DNA from 3 places in the Chitinophaga defluvii genome. Region 3 is predicted to be linked to each of the others. Evidence: riboswitches for the same ligand, from Rfam matches in the RefSeq annotation. Region 3 holds a riboswitch; each other region holds the start of a gene.
What was found. Region 3 has a riboswitch for cobalamin ahead of ABR189_RS26575 (ribonucleoside-diphosphate reductase small subunit). Riboswitches for the same ligand answer to the same signal wherever they lie in the genome.
Positions count from the first base shown of each region.

Region 1: linked by a shared signal. The riboswitch ahead of ABR189_RS07085 (TonB-dependent receptor) and the one ahead of ABR189_RS26575 (ribonucleoside-diphosphate reductase small subunit) in region 3 are both predicted to bind cobalamin.
Region 2: linked by a shared signal. The riboswitch ahead of ABR189_RS15205 (TonB-dependent receptor plug domain-containing protein) and the one ahead of ABR189_RS26575 (ribonucleoside-diphosphate reductase small subunit) in region 3 are both predicted to bind cobalamin.

Region 1 covers NZ_JBEXAC010000001.1:1,880,960-1,883,227, forward strand. The annotation lists gene ABR189_RS07085 (TonB-dependent receptor) at 1-770, opposite strand, end outside; cobalamin riboswitch at 893-1,095, opposite strand; gene ABR189_RS07090 (metal-dependent transcriptional regulator) at 1,219-1,878, shown strand; gene ABR189_RS07095 (MutS-related protein) at 1,922-2,268, shown strand, end outside.
Region 2 covers NZ_JBEXAC010000002.1:348,309-350,576, reverse strand. The annotation lists gene ABR189_RS15205 (TonB-dependent receptor plug domain-containing protein) at 1-975, opposite strand, end outside; cobalamin riboswitch at 1,090-1,310, opposite strand; gene ABR189_RS15200 (tetratricopeptide repeat protein) at 1,463-2,113, opposite strand.
Region 3 covers NZ_JBEXAC010000002.1:3,149,572-3,151,839, forward strand. The annotation lists gene ABR189_RS26570 (ribonucleoside-diphosphate reductase subunit alpha) at 1-101, opposite strand, end outside; gene ABR189_RS26575 (ribonucleoside-diphosphate reductase small subunit) at 194-1,171, opposite strand; cobalamin riboswitch at 1,288-1,495, opposite strand; gene ABR189_RS26580 (ABC transporter ATP-binding protein) at 1,773-2,268, shown strand, end outside.

The DNA.
Region 1 (2,268 bases), on a different contig from region 3:
TCGCCCTTGTCTATTATTCCGTTTAGTCCTCCTTCCAGTCTGAAGGCATTTACATCTCCGTTTTTTCTGATAGCGGTGGTATCGTATCCATTTTTCTTTTTGTACCTGAACTTATACCGGCCATGTGCCTGCGTCCATTCCGCACTAATGGTGCTGTTAATACGCCTGTTTACTTTTTGCTGCCATAACAGAGAGGGGTTGATCAACCCAAAGGAGCCTGTTTTAAAGGTGGCCCGCAGGTGCGTATGTTCCCCTTCGGTAAACCGGGGTTTAAGAGAAGTTAAATAGATGGATCCTGCAGAGCCATAGTCTTTGGCAGGCTGGAAGATGGTGCTTTTCTGGCCGTTATACAGGGCTATCTGTTCCATATTATCCAGGGAAAATTTCCCCAGGTCAATCTGTCCGTTTTGCGCATTGCCCAATTGTATGCCGTCATAAAAAACACCCAGATGGTTGGTGCCCATACTGCGCACATCTACTGTTTTTAAGCCACCTATACCGCCATAGTCCTTTATCTGAACGCCTGAGAAAAACCGCACAGCATCTGCTACGGAATGGCTGTTCAGCCTTTCCAGCTCTTTCCCTTCGAGTGTTTGTGCCGGTATTATTTCCTGAGCTGGACGCAGCCCCTTTACGGCAATTTCTTTCAGCTGTTTAATGGTGAGGCTATCCTTTTCCTGCGCGCAAACAGGCAGCACAAAACATACAAGTAAGCAAGCAAAGCCATATAGCTTTGCTACCCTTGAACGCATGCATTCATTGGTACACATATAAAACCTGTTTGATGTTACATCAAAATGGCTTTCGTAATTCGGGAAAATAATCGGAAAAAATGCTCAGGCAGCCTTAGCCGGCAGATCATTTAATTTCCAAGCTTCATTCCACGAAAGCTTAAAAACGATATTGCACGGCAGGTCTTCTGACTTATCTCTGTTTCTGGCGACCTTCCCATTGAAATCAACAGTGGTCATCTGGTATTGCCATAACATTAGCGAGACTTACAGCAGCGGGACTGTCCGGGATTTGCACCCGAGTTCCCTTTTAATCATTGAAGTCCGGAGCGGACAGCAATGAACCAATGCGGGGCAAAGGTAGGATTATTTAACTTAATTAGACAAGTTGATCATAATGGCTTGATAATTTAAGGAGGGAGCAGCCCGGCCTAACCGCTATGGTAAGTCCGGTTATCCCTGATGGTTAATTTATTATCTTTGCCCGATGGGTACACAAACTTTTTCGGAAGAGAACTATTTGAAAGCCATTTATCATCTGTGTGGCAAAGAAGAAGGGAAAGCCAGTGCTACTGGCATTGCAGAAGTGCTGGGGAATAACCCTGCATCTGTGATTGATATGCTTAAAAAGCTCACAGAAAAAAAGCTTATTCAGTACGATAAGAAAAAAGGCGCCCGCCTTTCCGAAAAAGGACAAAAAGCCGCCTTGCTGGTGATCCGTAAGCACCGCTTATGGGAAGTATTCCTGCAGGAAAAATTAGGCTATACCTGGGACGAAGTGCATGACATTGCAGAGCAACTGGAACATATTCATCATGAAGACCTGGCCGATCGCCTGGATAAATTCCTGGACTATCCTAAATACGATCCGCATGGCGACCCTATTCCCAAATCAGACGGACAAATACCTGCTGCTTCCAAAACAACCCTGATAGAAATAGAAGCTGGTAAAACCTGCCAGGTAGTAGGGGTAAGAGATACTTCCACCGCATTTTTGCAATACCTGCAACAGTTAAAAGTAGCCATTGGCACCAACATCACATTGATGGAGAAGATCGCATTTGATAATTCTGTGATCATAAAAATTGGAAAGGGGACTGCTACTACGGTATCCCAGAAGTTTGCAGAAAGTGTGCTGGTAATTTAAATACAATCCAATTATACCTGGCCGGCAAATAATAAGCAGAAACATGGCATTTGAAATAGATCAGCAAACATTACAGGACCTGGAACTGTTCAGAGAAGATAAGGGGATGCGCTCCATTTTCTCCCTGTTTAATAAAACCAGTACTCCAGGTGGAAAAGATAAGCTGAATGAAATGCTGGCCTCCCCTTCGGCAGATATTACGTTCCTGTACCAACGCAGCGAGCTGCTTAAATTCTTTATAGAACATCCGGTGCCCCAGGAAGTAGATCCTTACCGGGTGGAACTGGCAGAACATTATATGCGGCTAACTGCCGACCCGTTGCGGGACAATATTATTGATGCTACCTACCAGGGACTGAAATACAAATGGAAGCCTACCAACGAATATTA
Region 2 (2,268 bases), 2.8 Mb from region 3:
TTCTCCATCCACATATTTGGTAGGAAACGGACCTACAGGAATATAACTGGAATCTTTGGAGAGGTTACGTTGATTACGCTGATAGCTGTATACAATATTCCAGGATCCTTTTCCAAAATCCAGCTTGCTGCTGATGGCATTTTGTATGTACTTGTTATGTGCGTTGTAAGCCTTGTCATCAGTAAAAGCTCCTGCGTCCAGGTCTGTTTTGTAATCACTCAAATTGAGCATGTACTGCACCTTCCACCGGTCGGTAGCCTGGAAAGCCAGCTTGGCGAACACATTATTTTGCTTAAACCCGTCTTTATCAAAATCATTTTTGCCTAAAGAATCGTTTGCAGTAGAAAACCCGTCAGATTTTTGGTACTTGTATCCCAATATATAAGAGAACTTATTGATGGTGCCGTTCAGTGCAGCGCTACCCTGGTAGGTGTTGAATGTGCCATATGAACCATTGGCATAGATGCCTGCTTTCTTTTCACCTGGTTTTCTTGTAATGATATTAATCACACCGGCTACTGCATCGGAGCCATACAAAGTGGACTGGCTGCCTCTGAGTATTTCTATTCTATCGATCAGTTCCGGATTGATGAAATTAAGATCAAAGGAGTTGGCTATCTGGGAGGCGTCATTTACGGGGATACCATCTATCAATATGAGGGTATTACCAGTAACCCCACCACGGAGATATACTTCCTGGTTGTTACCTAATGGGCTTTCTGCACCATTGATCATTAATCCTGCCTGGTTGTTCAGAATAGCAGTTAATGATTTGCCACTGTTTTTTTCCAGGTAATCACGGGTAAGGACAGTGATCACTTTCCCCGTTTCTCCCTGTTTCTGGGCAAATTTGGATGCCGTGACGATCACTTCGTTTAAATGATTTGTTTGAGCAGTGTCTTGTGCGTTAGTGACAGTGTTGATGGTAAATAAGGCTGTAATAATAGCAGCGTAAGTGTAAAGATTCCGGCGCATAATACGGATAAGCGTTTTTTGATGAGTAAATGCGCGCTCCTGGGAGAAATAAATAAAGGAAAGAAAATAATGCCTGCAACAGCGTTAAATTCCTGGCTTTTCACCCGAAAGCACTGAATAAAATGGCAGGTGGCAGGTCTTCTGACTTACCCGCTTTCCTGGACCGCCTTCCCACACAGCATCAGCTGTGAAGTGACATAATTGGTCCGGAAAACCAGCTGTTCGGTAAAAACAGCGCGGGATTACAGCTACGGGGATAGTTCCGGAATTACACCGGATTCCCTTTTTAATGCGCCCGGTTTTACCCGGTAGCAACCAAATGCGCAGCAAACCTACGGCAATTTTGTGTAATGCACAAAGGGACTATGGGGGAGGGGCACTTAAAACCACTCTCTGCCACATCAGGTACCCCAAATAAAAAAGGTGCCTCAAAAGTAGAGACACCTTCCTGTTGTATTAATATGATGATCCTGTAACCGGGAAAGAATCAACCCGGCATACGGGAAATGTATTTATCCATTTCTTTGATCTGGCTAACGATTTGATCAGTGGTAGGCTTTTGTGCCTTAGCCCTGCGAAAATAATCTTTGGCAGATTTAAAGTCCCGGCGGCTCATCGCAATAGACGCTACGGTAAGCAATGCGGCGGCAGTATTTTCCTTATCAGGTAATCCCATGCGGATTGCCTTTTTCAGGTTCTGATCTGCCGTTTTCAGGTCGTTCTTCTGGTAAGCAATAGTACCCAGCTGAAAGTATTGCATCCCTTCATACTCTTTCATAGGGCTGCCGGATTTGATACTCTGCCGGATAGTGGCCTCAGCCTTGTCCAGATCTTTGTTGTACATCGCCATATTGCTCTGCATGAAAAAATAAACAGAACGGATAGGCTTGTATAATAATTTAGGAAATTTTACCTGGTTCATCAGCGCGGTAGCCTTTTCGATATCTCCGGCTTCTACTGCTTCCTGTACCAGGCGCATAGGTCCGAACATCAGGTGTGTAACCAGGCAGATCACGCCCAATACAAGCAAAATGGTAGCTTCCCACCAACCAATAGTAATACCCAGGGTAATACCCACCAGCAATAATAGGATACCAATTGGAAAACGGTATAGAATAAAAATGTTAAATGCTTTCATCCAAAAAAATATTAATCTGAGTTGTCGTTATCTTGCGCCACTGCCGCATGTGATGGGTTTATTGCAGGTTGTCACGCCTTACAATAACCCGGAGGTATAATGAATACCATGCTGGCGGGGAGCAAAGATAAATAAAAACTACCATTTAATGATGG
Region 3 (2,268 bases):
ACATATTCCGGATTAAATCCGTAGCACAGTTTTTCAATGCGTGCAGTGATTTTATCAAATTTAACGGCTTCTTTTCTGCCGTCTCTTTTTATGACAAACATGGGTATTGAATTTAATGGGTAAAAGAAATAGCGATTAGCTTTTGGCTGTTAGCTATTAGCCAAACACTGATGGCCAATAGCTAACGGCTTATTTAAAAGTCTTCTTCTAAACTAAAGGTTTGTGATTCTTTGCTGCCGCCGCCCATTACACCGGACTTCTGGTAGTCACCTACGCGTTTTTCAAAGAAATTGGTTTTACCCTGTAATGAAATCATTTCCATGAAATCAAATGGGTTGGGGGTATTAAACATTTTAGCACATCCGAGTTCGCCCAGCCATCTGTCTGCTACGAATTCAATGTATTGAGACATAAGACGGCTATTCATACCGATAAGGTCTACCGGTAGTGCGTTCACGATAAAATCCTTTTCAATTTCTACTGCATCCCTGATCAGTTCACGTACTTCATCTTCCGGCAGTTTTTGTTCCAGCATACTATAGAGCTGACATGCAAATTCGCAATGCAATCCTTCATCCCGGCTGATCAGTTCATTAGAGAAAGTAAGGCCTGGCATTAATCCTCTTTTCTTTAACCAGAAGAGGGAGCAGAAGCTGCCGCTGAAGAAAATCCCCTCTACTGCCGCAAAAGCTACCAGACGTTGTGCAAAGTTGCCGTTTTCGATCCAGCGTAATGCCCATTCTGCTTTTCTTTTAACAGCAGGTACTGTTTCAATGGCATGAAAAAGTCTGTCTTTTTCAGCAGGATCTTTCACATAAGTATCGATCAGCAGTGCGTAAGTTTCAGAGTGAATATTTTCCATCATGATCTGGAAACCATAAAAGCAGCGAGCTTCCGGTAATTGCACTTCTCTCATGAAGTTGACAGCCAGGTTTTCATTTACGATACCATCGCTGGCAGCAAAGAATGCCAGTACATGTGAAATAAAATGACGTTCACCATCATTCAGCCCGGCCCAATCCTTCAGATCTCCACTCAGGTCAATCTCTTCTGCCGTCCAGAAACTGGCTTCATGCTTTTTATACATGTCCCATATTTTGGGATAGTTAATGGGCAATATCACAAACCGATCTTTGTTCTCCCGGAGTAAAACTTCGTTTTCGTAGTTCATACGTTAAAATATTTTATGGTTAACTGCAGAGAGAAGGTGGCCCGACGGAAGATAACTATCCTACTGTGAGGTGGGGATGTCACTTTCGTCAATACCTTAACTCGCGAAGGTTTTGACAAATTTTGGCTGTTTTGGCAGGTCTCCTGGCTGTCCCTGTATCCGGATGCCTTCCCATTTACCTATTGATAAACAGTGGCTTTGTATCCGGTACCATAAACCGTTTGCGCACGGAATCGGGATCACAGTAGCGCGTCTGCTCGTGATTTCCACACGATTCCCTATTAATCCCGGTATCAACCGGGAACCAAAGCAGCAAAATGTAAGAACTATCGCAAATGTAAGCACGATTAACAGGGAGGGGAGATAAAGTTCTTAACAGGTGTGGAAAAAGAATCTCACAAAAAGGTGAACTATTTCGCAAGTATGCACAGCATTAGGTTTGCCGCGAAACACATGCCTTGTTCCGGGGGAAACGCACATTTGTGCATCCATTTTTCAATTGCCTGATTGATGAAAATATTTAATGCGAATGGGGCATATATTTTATTTATTTGACATGGGAAAAGTGGATTAATAGTCTGAAAACTGTACATTTATTTTTATGCAGGCACCAGTTATCACATTGCAAAAAGTTAGAAAGTTTTATGGCTCCTTCGAAGTGCTGGCAATTGACCAACTAGTGCTGAAAGGAGGGATTTATTGGCTGCAGGGACAAAATGGAGCTGGCAAAACTACCTGCATGAAAATGCTGGCCGGCCTGATTCCTTTTGAAGGGGAAATTATACTGCAAGGACAAGTCAGCAGTAAAAGACAACCGGTGCGTTATCGTCAGCTGGTTAACTATGCAGAGGCAGAACCAGTATATCCCGGATTTCTGACAGGAAAGGATCTTATCCGATTATATAACACGACCAAGAGAGGAGATACCACAATGACAGGGAGGATGGCCACTTTGCTGGGCATTGATGCATTTGTGGAGAACCCGGTAAGCAGCTATTCCAGCGGAATGCTTAAAAAATTATCATTATTACTGGCTTTTATTGGTACACCAGCAGTTATATTGCTGGATGAGCCACTTATTACTATTGATACTGCCA